Regions from separate parts of the Pseudomonas sp. NY15463 genome, predicted to be linked through region 2. Evidence: riboswitches for the same ligand, from Rfam matches in the RefSeq annotation. Region 2 holds a riboswitch; each other region holds the start of a gene.
The links. Region 2 has a riboswitch for cobalamin ahead of ACNFIC_RS20215 (ABC transporter substrate-binding protein). Riboswitches for the same ligand answer to the same signal wherever they lie in the genome.

Region 1 (7,213 bases), on a different contig from region 2:
GAACAAGCGAATCAGATTGCCGAAGGCATCGCGGAAGAATCCCGACACCCGCAAGGTGACGTCTACGCGCGGGCGATCCAGCAGGCTCAACGGCAAAATCTCGAAGTCATCGACCCGCTGGCTGCCAGTGGCCCATACCGGGCGTACGCCCATCAGCGCCATGGCCTGGGCGATGTCGTCGCCACCGGTGCGCATGGTGGCAGTGCCCCATACCGACAGGCCCAACTGGCGCAGGTGGTCACCGTGGTCTTGCAGATGGCGCTCCAGAATCAGGTTGGCCGACGCCCAACCCAAGCGCCAGGCCGTGGTGGTGGGCAGGTTGCGCACATCGACCGTGTAGAAATTGCGCCCAGTCGGCAGTACGTCCAGGCGTCCACGGCTGGGGGCACCGCTGGGCCCTGCGGACACGAAACGCCCGGCCAGTGCCGCCAGCACACCCTCGATTTCCGCAGCGCCACAGGCATCCAGTTGCGGCGCCACCTGCTCGGCCAGCGCTTGCAAGACCTGGCGCACCGGTTCCCAGTCCTCCTGCGTGGGCAGTGCCAGCGTACCGTCCAAGGTCTGTTCGATGAGCGCCAGTGCCAGTTGCTCCAGACGCTCACGGGTGTCACCGGCAGTACGCCATAGCGCTGCGTCCTGTGCTTGCAGCATCGCCGGACGCGGCCCCTCCCACGGCAGACCCAGGTCACAATCCAGTGGGTCGATGCCCAACGCCAACGCCTTGGCCAGGCTGCGGATCAGGCTGGCGTTGCCGCCCTTGCCATCGCCGCGCTCGACCCGCAACAGCGCCAGCAGCGTGTCACGGCGCAGACGGCCCTCGGGCGACTGACCGAAAATGTGCAGCCCATCGCGGATCTGCGACTCTTTCAGGTCGCACAAGTAGGTGTCCAGGCGTGGCAGCCAGACCGCCGCGTCGTCGAGCTGGCCTTCGAGCGCAAGCTCGCGGTCGATATGGTTGGCCTTGACCAGTTCGAGGATATCGCGCTGCAACTCACGCGCGCGGCGCGGGTCGAGCAACTGCGCTTCATAGTACTCGTCGGCCAGTTGCTCCAAATGGCGCAGCGGGCCATAGGATTCGGCGCGGGTCAGCGGCGGCATCAGGTGATCGATGATCACCGCCTGGGTACGGCGCTTGGCTTGGGCGCCCTCGCCCGGATCGTTGACGATGAACGGATAGATGTTTGGCAGCGGCCCCAACAGCGCGTCCGGCCAGCATTGATTGGACAGCCCAACGCCCTTGCCCGGTAACCATTCGAGGTTGCCATGCTTGCCCACGTGAATCACCGCGTCGGCAGCGTAGCCGTTGCGCAGCCAGAAATGAAACGCGAGGTAGCCGTGCGGCGGCACCAGGTCCGGGTCGTGGTAGACCGCGCTGTGATCGACCTGATAGCCCCGTGCTGGCTGGATGCCAACGAAGGTCAGGCCGTAGCGCAGGCCCGCCACCATCATGCGCCCGGCGCGATACATCGGGTCCTGTTCAGGCGCGCCCCAGCGCTCGAGTACGGCGCGCTGGTTGGCCTCAGGCAAGGCGGCGAAGGCGGCGTGGTAATCGGCCATGCTCAGGCTTTGGGCGCAGGGGCGCTGGTCGAGGTGGTCCAGGTCGTTGGTCACTCCGCCCAGCAACTGGTGGATCAGTTGCGTGCCGCTGTCCGGCAGACCGGCCACCGGATAGCCCTGGGCTTGCAGAGCGTTGAGGATGTTCAGCGCCGCGCCCGGAGTGTCCAGGCCTACGCCGTTGCCAATGCGCCCATCGCGAGTCGGGTAGTTGGCCAGCACCAGGGCCACGCGTTTTTCCTGATTGTCCAGGCGCTGTAGCACCACCCAGCGCCGGGCAAGCTCGGCGACAAAATCCATGCGTTCGGGATGCGCGCGGTAACACACGACATCCGACTGGCTGCGCTCGCTGCGCCAGGCCAGGTCCTTGAAACTCACAGGTCGGGTGATGATGCGCCCGTCCAGCTCCGGCAAGGCGATATGCATGGCCAGGTCCCGGGCACCCAGGCCCTGCTCGCTCTGCTCCCAGGCTGGCTGGTTGTCCTGGGCACAGATTGCCTGCAGCACCGGTACGTCGCGACGCAGTGGACGCAAGTTGGGCCGCTCGGGGCTGGACAAGGCGAACCCTGTGGTGTTGATCACCACCTGCGCCTGCACCTCATCGAGCCACTGCTCGACCTGATCCAGGCAACCGGCCTCCTTGAGACTGGCCACGGCAATCGGCAGCGGGTTCAGGCCACAGGCCTGTAAACGCTGGCAGAACACGTCGATGAACGCGGTGTTGGCTGCCTGCAAGTGCGAGCGATAGAACAACAACGGCGCCACCGGCCATTGTGGGTTCCATTCGGCGTACCAGTCCTGTAGCTGCGCGCTGGGCCTGGCCGGGTGGTACACCGCCGTGCGCGGCAACGGCTGCGGTTCATCCCAGGCGTAGTCACGTCCAAGCCACTGGCTGGCCAGGCAGTTGAACAGGTTGACGGCGTTCGCCTTGCCACCCTGGCGCAGGTAGTGCCAGAGGCGCTCGGCCTGCTCGCCGCGCACGCTGCCGAGCCCCGTGAGTTCGGGATCGGGGCGGTCGTCGCCGGGCACCAGGATCAGGTGCACGCCACGGCTGGCCAGTTCCACCAGTTGCTCGACACCGTAGCGCCAGTAACCCACGCCGCCGTGCAGGGAGACCAGGATCACCTTGGCATGGCGCAACACCTGGTCGACATACAGGTCGACCGATGCGTGGTTCTGCACCTGCATCGGGTTGGCCAGACGCAGGCTGGGGAAATCGTCCGGCAACTGCTCGGCGGTATCGGCGAGCAGTGCCAGGTGCGAATCGCCGCTGCAGAGAATCACCAGCTCTGCCGGGGTCTGGCCGAGGTCGGCGATGCTGTCGTCCGGCACGAAGCCGCCGGGCTGGGTCCGCAGCAGGTGCATCGGTCAGGCGCCCAGGGCCTGGCGCAAGCGCGCCTCCAGCTGATTGGCGTCCAGATCCTGGCCAATCAGTACCAGACGGGTGATGCGCGGCTCATCCTGACGCCAGGCGCGGTCGAAGTGCTTGTCGAAACGCGTACCCACGCCCTGGATCAGCAGACGCATCGGCTTGCCGGGGATGGCGGCGAAGCCCTTGGCGCGCAGGATGCCGAACTCGGTGACCAATTGGTTCAGGGCCTCGAGCAGCAGGCCTTCGTCGGCCTCGGGCAGGTCGATGGAAATGGAATCGAAGGCGTCATGGTCGTGGTCGTCGTGCTCATCGCCGTCATGGTGCGAGTCGTGGTGGGTGCGACGACCATCGATGTGCGCCTCGGACTGCGCGCCCACGCCCAGCAGCACGTCCAGCGGCAGACGACCGCTGCTGGCTTCGATCACCTTGACCGCTGGCGGCAGCTCTTCGGCCACCTCGGCACGCACCTTGGCCAAGCCCTCGGCGTCGATCAGGTCGGCTTTGTTCAGCACTACCAGGTCGGCGCTGGCCAGTTGGTCGGCGAACAGTTCATGCAGGGGCGATTCGTGGTCCAGGTTGGGGTCGAGCTTGCGCTGGGCATCCACCTGCTCGGGGTAGGCGGCGAAGGTGCCGGCAGCCACGGCTGGGCTGTCGACCACGGTGATCACCGCATCGACGGTGCAGGCGTTACGGATTTCAGGCCACTGGAAGGCCTGCACCAGCGGTTTGGGCAGTGCCAGGCCGCTGGTTTCGATGAGGATGTGATCCAGGTCGCCGCGGCGTGCCACCAGTTCGCGCATCACCGGGAAGAACTCTTCCTGCACGGTGCAGCACAGGCAGCCGTTGGCCAGCTCGTAAACCCGGCCGTTGGCTTCTTCTTCGCTGCAGCCGATGCTGCATTGCTTGAGGATTTCGCCGTCGATGCCCAGCTCGCCGAACTCATTGACGATCACCGCGATGCGGCGGCCCTGGGCGTTGTCGAGCATGTGGCGCAGCAGCGTGGTTTTACCCGAGCCGAGAAAGCCGGTGACGATGGTGACGGGAAGCTTGGCCAGTGTTTTCATGTCGCAGTGCCCTTGGCAGCTATGGCGCGGGCAAGCGGTACGACAGCCACGGGCGTTGCCGGCCGGGCGCGTTCGCCACCGGATCACCCCGCCCGGTTGAATGTCGAAAACGTCGCGAGGCAGGTCTCCTGGCTTGCACGGTGCCGGCCAAAGCCGACCGGCTGGCGCCTTCCCGCGCGCTGCGCAGTGGCTGTGCCAGACCTTTGAGTGCCTACAGTTGCGGGGGCAGCCGCGGCTTCTACCGCGTTCCCGTCTTAGCTCCGGCGCGCGCCGGAGAACCTCGAACCGGCAAGGCTACGCAGTGCTCGCACGACGGTCAACCGCCCGACACGATTGACGCACGTCCGGCCGCGTGATTTGCTAGCGCCCTTGCGTCAAGGTGCCCCTTTGGGGGTGAAACGGGAAACCGGTGCGTCGTGCGTCTATCGAAAAGGCCCGACAAGGCCGGTGCTGCCCCCGCAACGGTAAGCGAGCAAGGCGTCTGATCCACTGTGCCAGTAGTCCGGCATGGGAAGGTGACGCCAACGCTGGAGCCAGGCTCCACCTCGCCAGCCCGGAGACCGGCCTTGCGTGCTACCAACACCCCGCGGTGGGCGGGCGCTGTCGTACTCCCTGGGCCATTTCGCGCCCGGGGCCGCCGCGCTTGCCCGTTGCCAAAACAAAAGCAGCAGAGGAACGCGTCATGCCTATCAGCAGTGCCAAACACAGCATCGCCACCCCGGTTACCCTCAGCCAGCGTCTGGTCATCGCGGTGGGCGCCTGCCTGCTGGGCCTGAGCCTGGTATATTTCGCCGGTTTCTCGCACATCGAGGCGGTACACAACGCTGCTCACGACACCCGCCACAGCGCCGCATTCCCCTGCCACTGAGTAGCCCAGCATGATCATGCGCATTGCCCGCACGGCGGGTTTCAGCGGGCTGCTCGCCGCCCTGCTGTTGACGTTGCTGCAGAGCTTCTGGGTGGCCCCGCTGATTCTGCAGGCAGAAACCTACGAAAGCGCCGCACCAGTCACCGAACACCACGAACACGGCAATGCCACTGCGACCCACGAACATGAACACAGCGCCGAAGCCTGGGCGCCGGAAGACGGCTGGCAACGGGTGCTGTCCACCACCGGTGGCAATCTGGTGGTTGCCGTGGGGTTCGCGCTGATCCTAGTGGCCCTGTATAGCTTGCGCGCCCCCGGCCGGACCAGCACGGGCGCTTGGTGGGGCCTGGCCGGCTTTGCAGTGTTCTGTCTGGCACCGACCCTGGGCCTGCCGCCGGAACTGCCAGGCACTGCCGCCGCCGATCTGGGGCTGCGCCAAAGTTGGTGGATCGGCACTGCGGCCGCTACGGCCGCAGGCCTGGCACTGCTGGTGTTCGCCCGGCATTGGCTGTTCAAGGTGCTTGGCGTGGCGCTGCTGGCGATCCCGCACGTGATCGGCGCACCGCAGCCGCCCGTGCACGAAAGCCTGGCGCCCGAAGCGCTCGAAACGCAGTTCAAGGTCGCTTCCTGGCTAACCAACGCCGCGTTCTGGCTGGCCCTTGGCCTGCTCAGCGCCTGGCTGTATCGCCGCTCCAGCCAAGCCTGATGGCGGCCTGTACACAACCGCCTGCGCTGTTCGCGGGCTTTGGCTGCCGTCGCGGCTGCCCGGTAGAGACCCTGGCCGCCCTGCTGCGCCGGACCCTCGCCGGGCATGGCCTGCCCGTCAGCGCCTTGCGCGGTATCGCCAGCATCCACGCCAAAGCCCGCGAGCCAGGGCTGCTAGCCTTGGCCGAGCACCTGGACCTGCCACTTGTCTGCTTCGACGCAGGACACCTGCTGACCTTCGAGCCACTGCTCAGCCAGCGTTCGGCCGCCGCCTTCGCCCAAACCGGTTGCTGGGGCGTGGCCGAGAGCGCAGCATTGTGTTTGGCCGCCAGCCAGACCCAACAGCCACGCCTACATGTGCCCCGCCAAGTCTTGGGTGGCGCAACCCTAGCGCTGGCCTGCGGCGGATAATCCGTACTTTTTGCAAGGATCCTTCATGACGGTCTACTTCATCGGCGCAGGCCCCGGCGACCCGGAATTGATCACGGTCAAAGGCCAACGCCTGATCCGCCAATGCCCGGTGATCATCTATGCAGGCTCCCTGGTCCCTCCGGCGGTACTCGAAGGCCACAGCGCCAGCCATGTGATCAACAGCGCCGAACTCCACTTGGAGCAGATCATCGAGACCATGCGCCAAGCCCACGCCAACGGCCAGGACGTGGCCCGGGTGCACAGTGGCGATCCGAGTTTGTACGGTGCCATTGGCGAGCAGATTCGCCACCTGCGCGAACTGGGCATCGACTACCAGATCATCCCCGGAGTCACCGCCACCGCGGCCAGTGCAGCCCTGCTCGGCTGCGAACTAACGCTACCGGATGTAGCACAGACCGTGATCCTCACCCGCTACGGCGACAGCTCGCCGATGCCAGCCGGCGAACAGCTTGCCGACCTGGCCCGGCACCGCAGCACGCTGGCCATCCACCTGGGCATTCGCAACTTGGCGCGCATCGTCGAGGAACTGCTGCCGCACTACGGCGCGCAGTGTCCGATAGCCGTGGTGCACCGCGCCACCTGGCCCGACCAGGACTGGGCCAGAGGCACCCTGGCAGATATCGTCGAGCACGTCGCACGCAAAGGCTTCCGGCGTACCGCGCTGATTCTGGTCGGGCATGTGCTGGGCGATGCGCCGTTCGCCGACTCGGCGCTGTACCGCGCCAGCCATGCCCACCTTTACCGCCCGGGCACTTGAGCTGATTGCTCGATCACGCTACGACGTAGCACACTGGTGCTCCCCTACCGACAGAGGCCATGACCATGCTCGAACTGCGCCCCAACTGTGAATGTTGTGACCGTGACCTGCCGGCCGATAGCCCGGATGCAGTCATCTGCTCGTTCGAATGCACGTTCTGCCAAGACTGCTCCGTCGAGCGCCTTCAGGGCCGCTGCCCCAATTGCGCCGGCCAACTGAGCCCCCGCCCGACCCGTGTTGGCCAGGCCTTGCAGAATAACCCTGCTTCCACTCAACGGGTCGTGAAGGCCCATAGCACCTGCGTTTGAGTCTCGAAGCACGAGGGCGGTCCTACGCCATCTTGTAGTCCTTTTCAACAAAACCCTGTTGTATTTTCAACACGCCTATACTGTCCTATTACCAAGGCTCCTGAATCTCCGTAATGTGCGCTCCCCCCAGCTCTGCAGCCCCAGGCCGAGCCT
Region 2 (7,213 bases):
CGCAGACGACCACCGTTGGCGCCACCGCGCTTGTCCGACCCCCGGAAGGTGGAGGCCGCAGCCCATGCCGTCGACACCAGCTCGCTGACGCTCAGACCCGACGCCAGGACCTTGGTCTTGAGGGCGGCGATGTCCTGCTCGCTCAGCACCGGGCCATCGGCCTTGGGCAGCGGGTCCTGCCACAGCAGCTCTTCGTTGGGCATTTCCGGGCCCAGGTAGCGCGCCAGCGGGCCCATGTCGCGGTGGATCAGCTTGTACCAGGCGCGGGCGAAGGCGTCGGCGAGCTGCTCGGGGTTATCCTTGAAGCGCTTGGCGATGGGACCATAGATCGGGTCGAAACGCAGCGCCAGGTCCGAGGTCAGCATCATTGGCGCGTGCTTCTTCGACGGGTCGTGGGCATCCGGCACGGTGCCGGCGCCCTTGCCATCCTTGGGCCGCCACTGGTGCGCACCGGCTGGGCTCTTGGTCAGCTCCCACTCGAAGTTGAACAGGTTGTTGAGGTACTCGTTGCTCCAGCGGGTTGGGGTCGAGGTCCAGGTCACCTCCAGGCCGCTGGTGATGGTGTCGCCACCCTTGCCGCTGCCGAACGTGTTGGCCCAGCCAAAGCCCTGCAGCTCAAGGCCCGCCGCTTCCGGTTCAGGCCCGACGTTGTCGGCGGGGCCGGCGCCGTGGGTCTTGCCGAAGGCGTGGCCACCGGCAATCAAAGCCACGGTTTCTTCATCGTTCATGGCCATGCGGCCGAAGGTGTCGCGGATATCCTTACCCGAGGCCACCGGATCCGGGTTGCCTTCCGGGCCTTCGGGGTTGACGTAGATCAGGCCCATCTGCACGGCGGCCAGCGGGTTTTCCAGGTTGCGCTCACCGGCCAAGGTGCGGCTCTGCTCCTCACCATGCTTGGCCGGCTCCGCTACCAGATCGCCCTGGCCGGGCGGCTGGGCCTTGCCGTAACGGGTGTCGCCGCCCAGCCAGACTTTTTCCGAGCCCCAGTACACGTCCTCGTCCGGTTCCCACACATCTGCGCGCCCGCCCGAGAAACCGAAGGTCTTGAAGCCCATGGACTCCAGAGCCACGTTGCCGGTGAGTACGATCAGGTCAGCCCAGGAGATCTTGTTGCCGTACTTCTGCTTGATCGGCCACAGCAGGCGCCGGGCTTTGTCCAGGCTGACGTTGTCCGGCCAGCTGTTGAGCGGCGCGAAACGCTGCTGACCAGACCCCGCGCCGCCTCGCCCGTCGCCGATGCGGTAGGTGCCGGCACTGTGCCAGGCCATGCGGATGAACAGCGGACCATAATGACCGAAGTCGGCAGGCCACCAGTCCTGGGAATCGGTCATCAGGGCCGTGAGGTCTTGCTTGAGGGCCTGGAAATCGAGGCTCTTGAACGCTTTGGCATAGTCGAAACCCGGATCCATCGGGTCGGACTTGCTGGAGTGCTGGTGAAGGATCTTCAGGTTGAGCTGGTCAGGCCACCAGTCACGGTTACTGGTGCCGCCACCGGCGGTTTGATGGAACGGGCATTTCGATTCGTTCGACATCTGCTTGTACCTTTTGGGTCGGGTCTGCTCATCAGGTGTCGTCGGTCTGAACCGACAAGCGGGTTTGCCAAAATCTCAGGACAGCGCTGGCTGGGTCTTGCACCCAGGTGCTCAAGCGCCAGACACATCGGCATTTCACGGGGCCACGGAAAGACTAGCCGAGCTTGGCCAGAGGTCTAATAGAGCCGCTATTGAGTGCCGATAGCCTGCGCACATCGGTACAAGCCAGGCGCGGCCGATCTGTGCTTGAATCGAGAGTCTTACTCCGTCCAAGGCCCCTGTGCATGAACCGCAACGACCTGCGCCGCGTCGACATGAACCTGTTGGTGGTGTTCGAAGCCCTGATGCTCGAACGCAACCTGACCCGCGTGGGCGAAAAGCTGTTCATCACCCAACCTACGGTGAGCGCTGCCCTGGCGCGCCTGCGCGACCTGTTCGACGACCCGTTGCTGATCCGCAACGGCCGGGCCATGGAGCCCACGCCCCGAGCCATGCAGATTTTCCACGAACTGGGCCCGGCCATGGACGTAATTTCCGCGGCAATCAGCCGTGCCAAGGCCTTCGACCCGGCTAGCAGCTGCAATGTGTTCCGTCTGGGCCTGTCGGATGATGCCGAGTTCGGCCTGTTCCCTGCCCTGCTCGAAGCGTTACGCCGTGAAGCGCCGCAAATCAGCGTGGTGGTGCGCCGCGCCAACTTTCTATTAATGCCGGGGCTGCTGGCCAGCGGCGAAATCTCAGTGGGTGTCAGCTACACCACCGACCTGCCGGCCAACGCCAAGCGCCGCAAGCTACGCGACATTGGCGTACGGGTGCTGCGCGCCGACGACCGGCCAGGGCCGCTGACCCTCGACGAATACTGCAACCGCCCTCACGTGATGGTGTCGTTTTCTGGCGACATGAGCGGCAACATCGACCTGGACCTGGCGCGCATAGGCCGCTGCCGCAAGGTGGTGTTGGCGGTGCCACAGTTCGGCAGTCTGCGGGCACTGCTGCGCAACACCGAGATGATCGCCACCGTCCCCGACTACGCCGCCTGTGCCCTGGCCGACGACGGCAGCTTGCGGGCAGACCCTGCGCCGTTCGAGATCAGCGAAGCGGAGCTGTCGATGGCCTGGAGCAGCGCCCACGACAACGACCCCGCCGAACGCTGGCTGCGTGAGCGTATCCTGCACTTCATGAGCAGTGCCCGCTGAATCATCGATCCTGTCGATAGCGACCATGCCTGCCATCGAGTTCCGTCGATGGCCGCAGACGACGAAGATAGCGCCATTGGATCTTCGACGAGGCACTCACCATGAAAACCGGCATGCTCGCCGCCCTGCTGGCCCTGTTCGCGACGCTCACAGGCTGCACCAGCCCTTCGACCAGCCAGGGGCACTTCTACTCAGCCACGGAACTGTCCAGCGTGTCCCTCAGCCATGGCCAGCATGTGGCAGTGTTGCTAGGCCGCAACGCCGCCGCCACCCTGGACTACCTACAGCGCCACCACGACGCCGCCGCACCGGCTAATGGCCAGGCCACCCCGGTGGCGACCCTGGGCGGTAACCAGGCGTACAACTGGCTGGCCAACTCCCTGGCCCAGCAGTTCGCCGAGGTGACGTTCTACGAAGACCTCGACACCCTGCTGGCCGACCGCCCCGATGTGATCGTGCTACTGGACACCCAGAGCCGCGTGGCGAGTGGCCCTGGCGGCGATATCCAGGCCAGTGTGGTCGCGCGATTCTTCGACGAGCAATTGACGTATATCGGGCGTGCCGAAGGCGTGGCGCGCCAGGCGGCGCAAGGCGCCACGGTGCTGCGCCAACTGGACGCCGTACAGGCGGTGCAGGCCGACGCGCTAAAACAGTTCGATGCGTCACTGCACCGGCTGATGCAAGGAGCCGCCTGAGCCGCGCACCGACTGAAGACGCCAGCCAGCATCCTCGCACTGGCGCAACGGCAGCGGTGAGCTGCCGCCCGAGCAGCGCCGGTAATCACCTGCGAACAGGCGGTTACTGCGTCTGCAAGCCCTGCGTATGCACAACATAACCGGCGCTGCCCCCCACGAACACCGCGAAGCAGCACGCATGCAGTGTCAGAAAGCACTATCCCAGAATGAATAAATAGTTATAAGATAACGTTTCATTTGACATCCATTCCTGCCTGCGACCTTTCCAGATGACAAGCGCTTCAGCCACCCCCACCCTGCTTACCCAGCGCCTGCAGAGCATCGACGCCCTGCGTGGCCTGGTGATCCTGTTCATGCTGCTCGACCACGTACGTGAGACCTTCTTCCTGCATCGCCAGGTCAACGACCCGATGAACGTCGACATCACCGAACCCAGCCTGTTCGCCAGCCGCACCCTGGCACACCTGTGCGCGCCGGTGTTCGTGCTGCTGACCGGCCTGTCGGCATGGCTGTATGGCGAGAAGCACCAAGGCCGGGGCGATGTCTCGGCGTTCCTGTTCAAGCGCGGGCTGTTCCTAGTGGCGCTGGAGTTCACCCTGGTGAATTTCGCCTGGACCTTCCAACTGCCACCCAGCGTGATCTACATGCAGGTGATCTGGGCCATCGGCGTGAGCATGATCGCCCTGTCACTGCTAGTGTGGCTGCCGCGTGCGGCGCTGGTGCTGCTGGGGGTCGCGATTGTCGCTGGGCATAACCTGCTCGATGGCCTGCACTTTGGCCCGGACTCGGCAATGCACGTGCCGTGGGCCATCCTGCATGACCGCGGCTGGCTGGAGGTATCCGACAGCCTGCGCCTACGCACTTCTTATCCGGTACTGCCGTGGATCGGGGTGATCACACTCGGTTATGCCCTGGGGCCGTGGTTCGGCCGCAACAGCCAGGCCTGCGTGCGTCAACGGCGCCTGCTGCTGGTCGGGGCTGGCGCGCTGTTGGGCTTTGCGGTGCTGCGTGCGTTCAATGGCTATGGTGAAGCGCCATGGCACAGCTACCCGTCATTCACCCAGACCCTGATGAGCGTGTTCAACGTCACCAAGTACCCACCTTCGCTGCTGTTCCTGAGCCTGACTCTGGGCTGCGGCCTGCTGTTGCTACGCGGCTTCGAGCGTGCAGGCACTGCACGCTGGATTGGCGTGCTGGCGGTATTCGGCGCCGCGCCGATGTTCTTCTACCTGCTGCACCTGTATGTGCTGAAGGTACTGTACGTGGCCTGCGTGGCACTGTTCGGGCTCAACCAAGGCGAGTACTTCGGCTTCAACGGCATCGCGGCGGTATGGCTCGCAGCAGTGCTGCTGGCCATCGCGCTGTACCTGCCGGTGCGCGCATTCGCCCGCCTGAAAGCCCGGCGCCGCGATATTGCCTGGCTCAAGTACCTTTGAAGACGCGCTGCGCGCTTCAAGTGGCTAGCTACGCTGCAAGAAAACACGCAACCGCTCTACTTGCAGCTTGCCGCTTGTAGCTTGCCACTCAAGGGGTCTACCATGCCCACCGCCGGTTTCCACACGGAATTAATAGGGAACTCCCGGGCCGCCCAGTGCGTGCCCAAGGGAACTGCCCCCGCAACTGTAGGTGCCGAGCCCGTGCCATCGATGCCACTGGAGACTCATCCGGGAAGGCTGGCGCAGGGCCTGGACGCACCAGTCAGGAGACCTGCCGGCATACATTCACCAACCGGCGGGGTGTCCGGGATGGCCATCTCCACCCCTTGCGGGTGCTGCCTGTCGACCTGTGCGCCAGGCCCGGCGATGCCTGTCCGTGCGCTCATTCCGTGCACCGTTCGATAGGAGATCGCCCGACCATGCTGCCCCGTTTAGCCACCCTGCTCGCCAGCCTTTCGCTGGCAAGCGTCGCTCAGGCCGCGGCCACTCAATACCCGCTCAGCGTCGACAACTGCGGCCTCGTGCAGACCTTCACCCAAGCGCCCGAGCGTGCGGTGACCATCGGCCAGGCCGGCACCGAAATACTCTACGCACTGGGCCTGGGCGACAAGCTGGCCGGCACTTCGCTGTGGTTCAACAACGTGCTGCCCGAGTTCGCCGCGCAGAATGCCAAGGTGCCACGTCTGGCCGACAACGATCCTAGCTTCGAGGCGGTAGTGGGCAAACGCCCGCAGTTAGTGACAGTGCAGTTCGAATGGATGGTCGGCGCCCAGGGCGTGGTGGCGACCCGCGAGCAGTTCAGCGAGCTGAAGATCCCGACCTATCTGCTGCCCAGCGACTGCGAGGGCAAGGACAACCTGGTGGGCGCCGACGGCACCCGCCTGCAGCCGTTCCAGGTCGACACCCTCTACAAGAGCGTTAGCCAGCTGGCCGAGATCTTCGATGTACAAGACCGCGGCGATGCGCTCAATGCCACGCTCAAGGGCCAGTTGGCCCACGCACAGCAGCAACTGGCCGGCAAGGACCTGTCCGGCACCAGCGCGCTGTTCTGGTTCTCCAGCGCCGACCTTGAGATGGACCCGTACGTGGCCGGTCGCCAGGGCGTGGCCGACTTCATGCTACAGACCCTGGGCGTGCGCAACGTTGTCGAGTCCAACGAAGAATGGCCGACCGTAGGCTGGGAAACCTTGGTAAAGGCCAACCCGACCTGGGTGATCATCGCCCGCATGGACCGCCGCCGCTTCCCCGCCGACGACTACCAGAAGAAGCTCGACTTCCTGCGTAACGACCCGGTGGCCAAGCACATGGACGCGGTCAAGCACGGCCGGGTGATCGTGCTCGACGCCGACGCCATGCAGGCCGGCATTCGCCTGTTCCGTGGCCTGGAGCGTTTGTCCGACGCTTTTGCCAGTGGTAAAGCCCCGCAATCATGAACCGTTTGCTACCCCTGAGCCTCGCAACCCTGATCGCCCTGCTAATGGCCCTGCTGGCCGGTATCGCCATCGGTGAAACCCGCCTGGGCGCCGAGCTTGTGTGGCAGGTGCTGGGCAACCACCTGTGGCAAGCCGGACATGTGCTCGACCCGATCGACGCCGGCATCGTGTGGAACTACCGCCTGCCGCGCACCCTGGTGGCGGCGGCCTGTGGCGCAGGCCTGGCCACCTGCGGGGTGATCCTCCAGGCGCTGTTGCGCAACCCATTGGCCGAGCCGTACCTGCTGGGGCTGTCGGCCGGTGCCTCCACCGGCGCTGTGGCAGTGGGCCTGCTGGGTTTGGGCGGCGCGGCATTATCGCTGTCCGGCGGCGCGTTCATCGGCGCCCTGGTGGCGTTCGGCCTGGTACTGGTGCTGGCGCGTGCCAGCGGCAGCAGCCAGAACAACGCCCAAGTGATCCTTGCGGGGATCGCCGGCTCGCAGTTGTTCACCGCGCTCACGGCGTTCCTGATCACCAAGTCGGCCACCGCCGAGCAGGCGCGCGGCATCATGTTCTGGCTGTTGGGTAACCTCAGCGGCGTGCGCTGGCCGTCGGTGTGGCAGGCGCTGCCGGTGGCCTTGCTGGGGCTGGGCGTTTGCCTGTGGCATCGGCGAGCACTGGACGCCTTCACCTTTGGCGCCGATTCGGCCGCCTCGCTGGGGGTACCGGTGCGCCGTACGCAGTTGCTGTTGATCAGTTGCGCAGCGCTAGTCACCGCCGTGATGGTCTCGATCGTCGGCGCCATCGGCTTCGTGGGGTTGGTGATTCCGCATGCCCTGCGCCTGCTGCTGGGCACCGGCCACAGCCGCCTGTTACCCGCCAGTGCGCTCGGCGGCGCACTGTTCCTGATCCTCGCCGACATTCTCTCGCGCACCCTGATCACCG
Region 3 (7,213 bases), on a different contig from region 2:
GGCTGTGCGAAGCCGACGCCGGCTGGACCGAAAGCCTCATCTACCTGTGGGGCAAGCAGGGCGTGGGGCGTACCCACCTGCTGCAAGCTGCCACCCAGCGCTTCCAGCAACTGGGCGAGCCGGCGGTGTACCTGCCGCTGGCGCAACTGCTCGAACGTGGCGTCGAACTGCTCGATCACCTCGAACAGTACGAATTGGTGTGTATCGACGACCTGCACGTGATCGCCGGCAAGGCCGATTGGGAAGAGGCCATGTTCCACCTGTTCAATCGCCTGCGTGACAGTGGCAGGCGCCTGTTGCTAGCCGCCTCCAGCTCGCCGCGCGAGTTGCCGATCAAGCTGGCCGACCTCAAGTCACGGCTTACCCTGGCGTTGATTTTCCAGATGCGCGGCATGTCCGACGAGGACAAGCTGCGTGCCCTGCAACTGCGCGCCTCGCGTCGCGGCCTGCACCTGACCGACGAGGTCGGCCACTTCATCCTCACCCGTGGCACGCGCAGCATGAGCGCACTGTTCGACCTGCTCGAACGCCTCGATCAGGCCTCGTTGCAAGCCCAGCGTAAGCTGACCATTCCGTTTCTCAAGGAAACCCTGGGCTGGTAAGCCCTTGAAAACACGGCACCAGAGCGGAAAAACGCAAAAGTCACATGTTTTTCGATAAAATTTGCAAATGGTCACGATAGAGGGCATAGTTTCCACCTTCTAAAGGACTACAGACACGGTCGTGCCCATGCTGAAGCGCTTCGCACCCCTCGTGCCACTTGCACTTGCCACCCTGCTGTTCGGTTGCGCCTCCCAAGGTCCGGCCACTCAATCACAGGATCATCGCCTGGTCGCCGAGCAATCGGCCAAGATCAAGGCGCCCACCTCTTCCGTATTCACCGAGGAAGAGCTGGCTAATGAAGAAGACCTCGACGCCTTCTCCAGCAACAGCAAGCCTTATCAGCTTCCGGTGCTGGCCGACAGCATCCTCGAGCGTGGTATGTCGCTGATCGGTACCCGCTATCGCTTCGGCGGTACTTCCGAGAAGTCCGGCTTCGACTGCAGCGGTTTCATCGGCTACCTGTTCCGCGAAGAAGCAGGCATGAACCTGCCGCGCTCGACTCGCGAAATGATCAACGTCGATGCCCCCAAGGTCGCACGCAACAAGCTCAAGCCGGGTGACCTGCTGTTCTTCAGCACCAACGGCCGTGGTCGCGTCAGCCATGCCGGCATCTACCTGGGCGACAACCAGTTCATCCACTCCAGCAGCCGCCGCAGCGGTGGTGTGCGCATCGACAACCTGAGCGATCGCTACTGGAGCAAGACCTTCATCGAAGCCAAGCGCGCCCTGGCGATGGCCCCGAGCACCACGCTCTCGCGCAATTGATTTGATGTCAAAATGCTGTACCCTGCCACGGCGGCGTAGCTGAAAAGCTCGCCGCCGTGCGCATTTACAGAAAGCGTCTAATCTAATTTCTCAACTCTTTTCGCCTTCGGCTGCGGCCGGAGTATTCACGACAGGATGTTCGATCATGGCGATGTTGGCGCGTTTCGCATTGCTTTGGCTGGTGGCCCTGCTGGCGGCCTGTTCCAGCCATGTTCCGGCCCCGGCGCCGGTCTATCCTCCCGTCACCTTCAATCAGTCGCAACCGTCCTCGCCGGTGGCCGAAGATGTGCTGTTTCGCGCGATTGGTCTGGTGGGAACGCCCTATCGTTGGGGCGGTAATACCCCGGACTCGGGTTTCGACTGCAGCGGCCTGATCGGCTATGTGTACCGCGACGCCGCTGGCATCAGCTTGCCGCGCACCACCCGTGACATGATTGGCATGCGCGCGCCAAGCGTGGCGATCAATGCCCTGCAATCTGGCGATCTGGTGTTCTTCGCCACCAATGGCGGCGGGCAGGTGAGCCATGCTGGCATCTACGTAGGCGAAGGCCGTTTCGTGCACGCACCTTCTACCGGCGGCACGGTGCGTCTGGATTATCTGTCCAACAGCTATTGGTCGAAGGCTTACTTGCAAGCCAAGCGCGTGCTGCCTGCGGGGCATCTGGCGCAGAACCCATAAGTTTCCGCGCTTGCCAGGTGCTTCGGGCCTGGCAGATGAACCAGATCACGTAGCCCGTCGCTACCCGCCAAGGCCTGCGGTCGGCGCACGACACGCCGTTTTTGCGCAAGCCTGCGCGCGGTTTCCCTTCAGGCCTGCTTGAGCAGCAGCGCCACGCCGGGGAAGTATTGCCCCAATTCGTTGTGCAGCTTGCGATAGGCATAGGGGAAGTACCAGGCCACCGCGCAGGCACTGTGCTTGTGCAGGTCGTCGACCAGGTCTTGCAGTTCCTCGGGACTGGCGTGCTGGCCGGCTTTCCAGGGCGTGGCGAACAGCGCACCGGCCTTGAGTTGGCTGGCGTAGGCGATACATTTGGCCTGCAGGGACGTTTCCAGCAGTGCTGCGGACAGGTCCAGGCGGGCTAGGCGCGGCCAGCGTTGACCTGCATGCAGGTGAATCGTCGCCTCGGCGCTGCAGAGGGTCAGGTCGCAGCGGCCTTCGCGGTCGCCTTCATCACGCTGTTTCTTGCTGGTCGATTGCGGCAGTGCCACCAGTTCACCTTGCCAGGCGGCGGCGGCGAGCAAGCCCACGTTGGCCGTGGTGCCATGCCAGTAGGGCGCATCGTTATCGCCCTGGAACTGGTTGAAGCGGTCGATGCAGTCGACCCAACGTTCCAGTGCCGGGCGCAGGAATTCGAGGTTCGGGTTGTTGATGATTAGACCCTGCATGCAGCGCTCCTTGTTCTTGTTTTGATATTCGCCTAAGTGCTGGCTAAGTGATATCACTGCCCTCAGTGTGGCACAAGCCGGTAGATTGGCCATTGGTCCGGTTCAGTCGGGCCTTCGTTCATTGACGCTCCCGGTGCAACCCTCTAACCTTCGCCGCGTGTTTCAGGTGCCTCGCGAGCCTTGGCTTGGTGGGGTGAAACTGGGAAGCCGGTGTGCGCCTGCAAGGTGCGATTCCGGCGCTGCCCCCGCAACGGTAGGTGAGTCGAAGGCCGCGCAAGGCCACTGGGCCCTAGGCCCGGGAAGGCGCGCGGTCAGGGCCTGTGGCCCGCTCATGAGCCCGGAGACCGGCCTGCAACTGCCAACGGCATCACGGAGGGTGATGCGCGGTGCGATGTGGCCTGTGCCACGGCCCCTGCGCGTTCTCCGTTTGCCCGCCTTTCACCTGTCGCCGCCTGGCGCCAGACAGCGGAGACCCCTGATGAGCGAATCCCCCGAACGCGACGAACGTCACCTGGCGCGCATGCAGCGCAAGAAGGCGATCATCGACGAACGCATCGCCAATTCCCCCAACGAATGCGGCTTGTTGCTGGTACTGACCGGCAACGGCAAGGGCAAGAGCAGCTCGGCCTTCGGCATGCTCGCCCGCGCGCTCGGGCATGGCATGCAGTGCGGCGTGGTGCAGTTCATCAAGGGCCGCAACAGCACTGGCGAAGAGCTGTTCTTCCGCCGTTTCCCCGAGCAGGTGCGCTACCACGTGATGGGCGAGGGCTTTACCTGGGAGACCCAGGACCGTGCCCGTGACATCGCCGCCGCCGAAGCTGCCTGGGCCGTGTCGCGCCAGCTGTTGCAGGATGCCTCGGTACAGTTCGTGGTGCTCGATGAGCTGAACATCGCCCTCAAGCACGGCTACCTCGACCTTGACCAGGTACTGGCCGACATCCAGGCCCGCCCGCCGATGCAGCACGTGATCGTCACCGGCCGTGGGGCCAAGCCCGAAATGATCGAGATGGCCGACACCGTCACCGAGATGGGCATGCTCAAGCACGCTTTCCAGGCCGGTATCCGCGCGCAGAAGGGCGTTGAACTGTGAGTCAGCCGCGTCAATGCCCTGCGGTTCTGATCGCCGCCCCGGCCTCGGGCCAGGGCAAGACCACGGTCACTGCCGCCCTGGCGCGCCTGCACCGCAACCTCGGGCGCAAGGTGCGGGTGTTCAAGTGCGGGCCGGACTTCCTTGACCCGATGATCCTCGAACGTGCCAGTGGCGCACCGGTGTACCAACTCGACTTGTGGATGATCGGCGCTGACGAGAGCCGCCGCTTGCTCTGGGAGGCGGCCGAGGAGGCCGACCTGATCCTGATCGAAGGGGTGATGGGGCTGTTCGACGGCACCCCGTCCAGCGCGGACCTGGCCCGGCATTTCGGCGTGCCGGTGCTGGCGGTGATCGACGGCACGGCCATGGCCCAGACCTTTGGCGCCCTGGCCCTTGGCCTGGCGCGTTATCAGCCGGACTTGCCCTTTGCAGGGGTGCTGGCCAACCGCGTCGGGAGCTTGCGCCACGCACAGTTGCTCGAAGGTAGCCTGACTGAAGGCCTGCGCTGGTATGGCGGGTTGTCCCGCGAGCGCGGCATCGAACTGCCCAGCCGACACCTGGGGCTGGTGCAGGCCAGCGAGCTGAACGACCTTGACGCTCGCCTGGACGCCGCCGCCGAAGCCTTGGGCGCCAGCTGTGACGCAACGTTGCCTCCGCCGGTGAGCTTCGCTGCGCCCGCCCCCCTCAGCCACGCGGCATCATTGTCCGGCGTACGCATCGGCGTGGCCCGTGACGAAGCCTTCGCGTTTCTCTACGGCGCCAACCTCGACGTACTGCGTAGCCTTGGCGCGCAACTGGAATTCTTCTCGCCGCTGCACGACCGCGAGCTGCCGTTGGTAGACAGCCTGTACCTGCCTGGTGGCTACCCTGAACTGCATCACCGTGCACTGTCGGCCAACGCGCCGATGCTCGAAGCGATTCGCGCCCACCATGACCAGGACAAGCCACTGCTGGCAGAGTGCGGCGGCATGCTGTATCTACTCGACGCGCTGACCGATGTGGCCGGTGAACGTGCCGAACTGCTTGGTGTGCTGCCTGGTGAGGCAACCATGCAGAAGCGTTTGGCTGCCCTGGCGCTGCAAGCGGTCGAGTTGCCCGAAGGCACCCTGCGTGGGCACACCTACCACCACTCGCTGACCAGCACCGTGCTGGAGCCCATCGCTCGAGGCCTGAGCCCCAACGGTGGGCGAGGCAACGAGGCGGTCTATCGCCTGGGCCGGTTGACTGCCTCCTACGTGCACTTCTACTTCCCGTCCAATCCCGATGCGGCGGCGGCGCTGTTGCGACCATGAGCGATCACGCCTACAGCGAGGCCGAACGCGCGGCGATCTACCGGGCTATCGGCGAGCGCCGCGACATGCGCCACTTCGCCGGGGGGGAGGTGGCCCCCGCGCTGCTTGGCCGCCTACTGGCCGCTGCGCACCAGGCCCCCAGCGTGGGGCTGATGCAGCCGTGGCGCTTCATCCGCATCAGCCAGCGTGCGCTGCGCGAGCGCATCCAGGGTTTGGTGGAACAGGAGCGTGTGCTGACCGCCGAGGCGCTGGGCGAGCGTTCCGACGATTTCATGAAGCTCAAGGTCGAAGGTATCGGCGATTGCGCCGAGGTGCTGGTGGCCGCGCTCATGGACAACCGCGAGCCGCATATCTTTGGCCGGCGTACCTTGCCGGAAATGGATCTGGCTTCGCTATCCTGCGCGATCCAGAACCTGTGGTTGGCGGCCCGCGCCGAAGGGCTGGGCATGGGCTGGGTGTCGTTGTTCGACCCGCAGGCGCTGGCCGAGCTGCTGGGCATGCCTGCCGGGGCAAAACCCGTGGCGGTGTTGTGCCTGGGCCCGGTGATCGAGTTCTACCCGGCGCCGATGTTGGTGATGGAACACTGGGCCAAAGAGCGCCCCTTGAGTGAAATGCTGTACGAAAACCATTGGGGAGAACGGCCATGAGCGTGGCCCTGTTGACCGTTGCAGGTGTGGCCCTGGACGCGCTGCTCGGCGAGCCGAAACGACGCCACCCGCTGGTGGGGTTCGGCAACCTGGCCAAGCACCTCGAACGCCGATTGAACGCGGGCGGGCGCGGTTGGCGCAGCCATGGCGTCAGCGCCTGGTTCATCGCCGTGGTGCCACTGACGCTGGTCGCGCTGCTGCTGTCGTGGTTGCCGTATATCGGCTGGCTGGTCGATGTCCTGGCGCTGTATTGCGCCCTGGGCCTGCGCAGCCTGGGCGAGCATGTGCTGCCGGTGGCCCAGGCCCTGCGCCAGGGCGACCTGGATGAAGCTCGCCTGCGCGTGGGCTACCTGGTCAGTCGTGAAACCCGCGAGCTGGATGAGCCCGCTGTGGCCCGCGCGGCCACTGAATCGGTTCTGGAAAATGGCAGCGACGCGGTGTTCGCGGCGCTGTTCTGGTTCATCGTCGCAGGTGCGCCGGGCGTCGTGCTGTACCGCCTGAGCAATACCCTGGATGCAATGTGGGGCTATCGCAACCAACGTTTCGAACGCTTTGGCTGGTGCGCCGCGCGCATTGACGATGTGCTCAACTACCTGCCGGCAAGGCTCGTGGCGCTGACCTACGCGCTGCTCGGCAAGACCCGTCTGGCGCTGCGTTGCTGGCGCCAGCAAGGGCCGCTGTGGGACAGCCCCAACGCGGGCCCGGTGATGGCAGCCGGTGCCGGCGCGCTGGCCGTAGAGCTGGGCGGCCCTGCGGTGTACCACGGCGAGCTGCACGAGCGGCCACGCCTAGGCGAAGGACCGATGGCCGATGCCGACGCCATCGAGCGCGGCTGGAGTCTGGTGCAGCGCGGGGTCTGGCTGTGGCTGCTGGTGATCTGCCTGGGGGGCTATCTGAATGCTTGAACATGGCGGTCGTCTGCTGCGCGCGGTGCAGCAATACGGTATTGCCCGCGAGCACTGGCTGGACCTGTCCAGTGGCATCGCACCGTGGGCCTTCCCGATTGCGCCGATCCCACTGGACGCCTGGGCGCGCCTGCCGGAGGTCGAGGATGGTCTCGAACAGGCCGCTCGCACCTATTACGGTGCCACTCCACTGTTGGCGGTGGCCGGTTCCCAGGCGGCAATCCAGGCCCTGCCATACCTGCGGCCAGCCGGGCGTGTCGGGGTGCTGGCACCGTGCTACGCCGAGCACCCACATGCCTGGCAGCGCGCCGGTCATGCGTTGCTCGAACTGGACGAGCAGCAGGTCGAGGCGCAACTCGACAGCCTCGATGTGCTGCTGTTGGTCAATCCCAACAACCCCACTGGCCGCACGCTGCCGCGCGCGCGGCTGCTGGCCTGGCATGCGCGCCTGGCCGCGCGCGGCGGCTGGCTGCTGGTGGATGAAGCGTTCATGGACAACACCCCGGAGCATGGCATCGTCGATCA

Region 1: linked by a shared signal. The riboswitch ahead of ACNFIC_RS21980 (CbtB domain-containing protein) and the one ahead of ACNFIC_RS20215 (ABC transporter substrate-binding protein) in region 2 are both predicted to bind cobalamin.
Region 3: linked by a shared signal. The riboswitch ahead of cobO (cob(I)yrinic acid a,c-diamide adenosyltransferase) and the one ahead of ACNFIC_RS20215 (ABC transporter substrate-binding protein) in region 2 are both predicted to bind cobalamin.

The regions. Positions count from the first base shown of each region.
Region 1 covers NZ_JBLUQD010000009.1:135,365-142,577, forward strand. The annotation lists gene cobN (cobaltochelatase subunit CobN) at 1-2,919, opposite strand, end outside; gene cobW (cobalamin biosynthesis protein CobW) at 2,923-3,990, opposite strand; cobalamin riboswitch at 4,091-4,288, opposite strand; cobalamin riboswitch at 4,351-4,574, shown strand; gene ACNFIC_RS21980 (CbtB domain-containing protein) at 4,673-4,858, shown strand; gene ACNFIC_RS21985 (CbtA family protein) at 4,869-5,564, shown strand; gene ACNFIC_RS21990 (cobalamin biosynthesis protein) at 5,564-5,974, shown strand; gene cobM (precorrin-4 C(11)-methyltransferase) at 6,000-6,752, shown strand; gene ACNFIC_RS22000 (DUF1272 domain-containing protein) at 6,818-7,060, shown strand.
Region 2 covers NZ_JBLUQD010000008.1:68,733-75,945, forward strand. The annotation lists gene katG (catalase/peroxidase HPI) at 1-1,532, opposite strand, end outside; gene ACNFIC_RS20200 (LysR family transcriptional regulator) at 1,817-2,725, shown strand; gene ACNFIC_RS20205 (ATPase) at 2,827-3,420, shown strand; gene ACNFIC_RS20210 (DUF1624 domain-containing protein) at 3,690-4,856, shown strand; cobalamin riboswitch at 4,953-5,150, shown strand; gene ACNFIC_RS20215 (ABC transporter substrate-binding protein) at 5,276-6,289, shown strand; gene ACNFIC_RS20220 (FecCD family ABC transporter permease) at 6,286-7,213, shown strand, end outside.
Region 3 covers NZ_JBLUQD010000010.1:52,568-59,780, forward strand. The annotation lists gene hda (DnaA regulatory inactivator Hda) at 1-602, shown strand, start outside; gene ACNFIC_RS22420 (C40 family peptidase) at 730-1,368, shown strand; gene ACNFIC_RS22425 (C40 family peptidase) at 1,514-2,047, shown strand; gene ACNFIC_RS22430 (hypothetical protein) at 2,176-2,754, opposite strand; cobalamin riboswitch at 2,902-3,122, shown strand; gene cobO (cob(I)yrinic acid a,c-diamide adenosyltransferase) at 3,233-3,844, shown strand; gene ACNFIC_RS22440 (cobyrinate a,c-diamide synthase) at 3,841-5,136, shown strand; gene bluB (5,6-dimethylbenzimidazole synthase) at 5,133-5,783, shown strand; gene cbiB (adenosylcobinamide-phosphate synthase CbiB) at 5,780-6,688, shown strand; gene cobD (threonine-phosphate decarboxylase CobD) at 6,681-7,213, shown strand, end outside.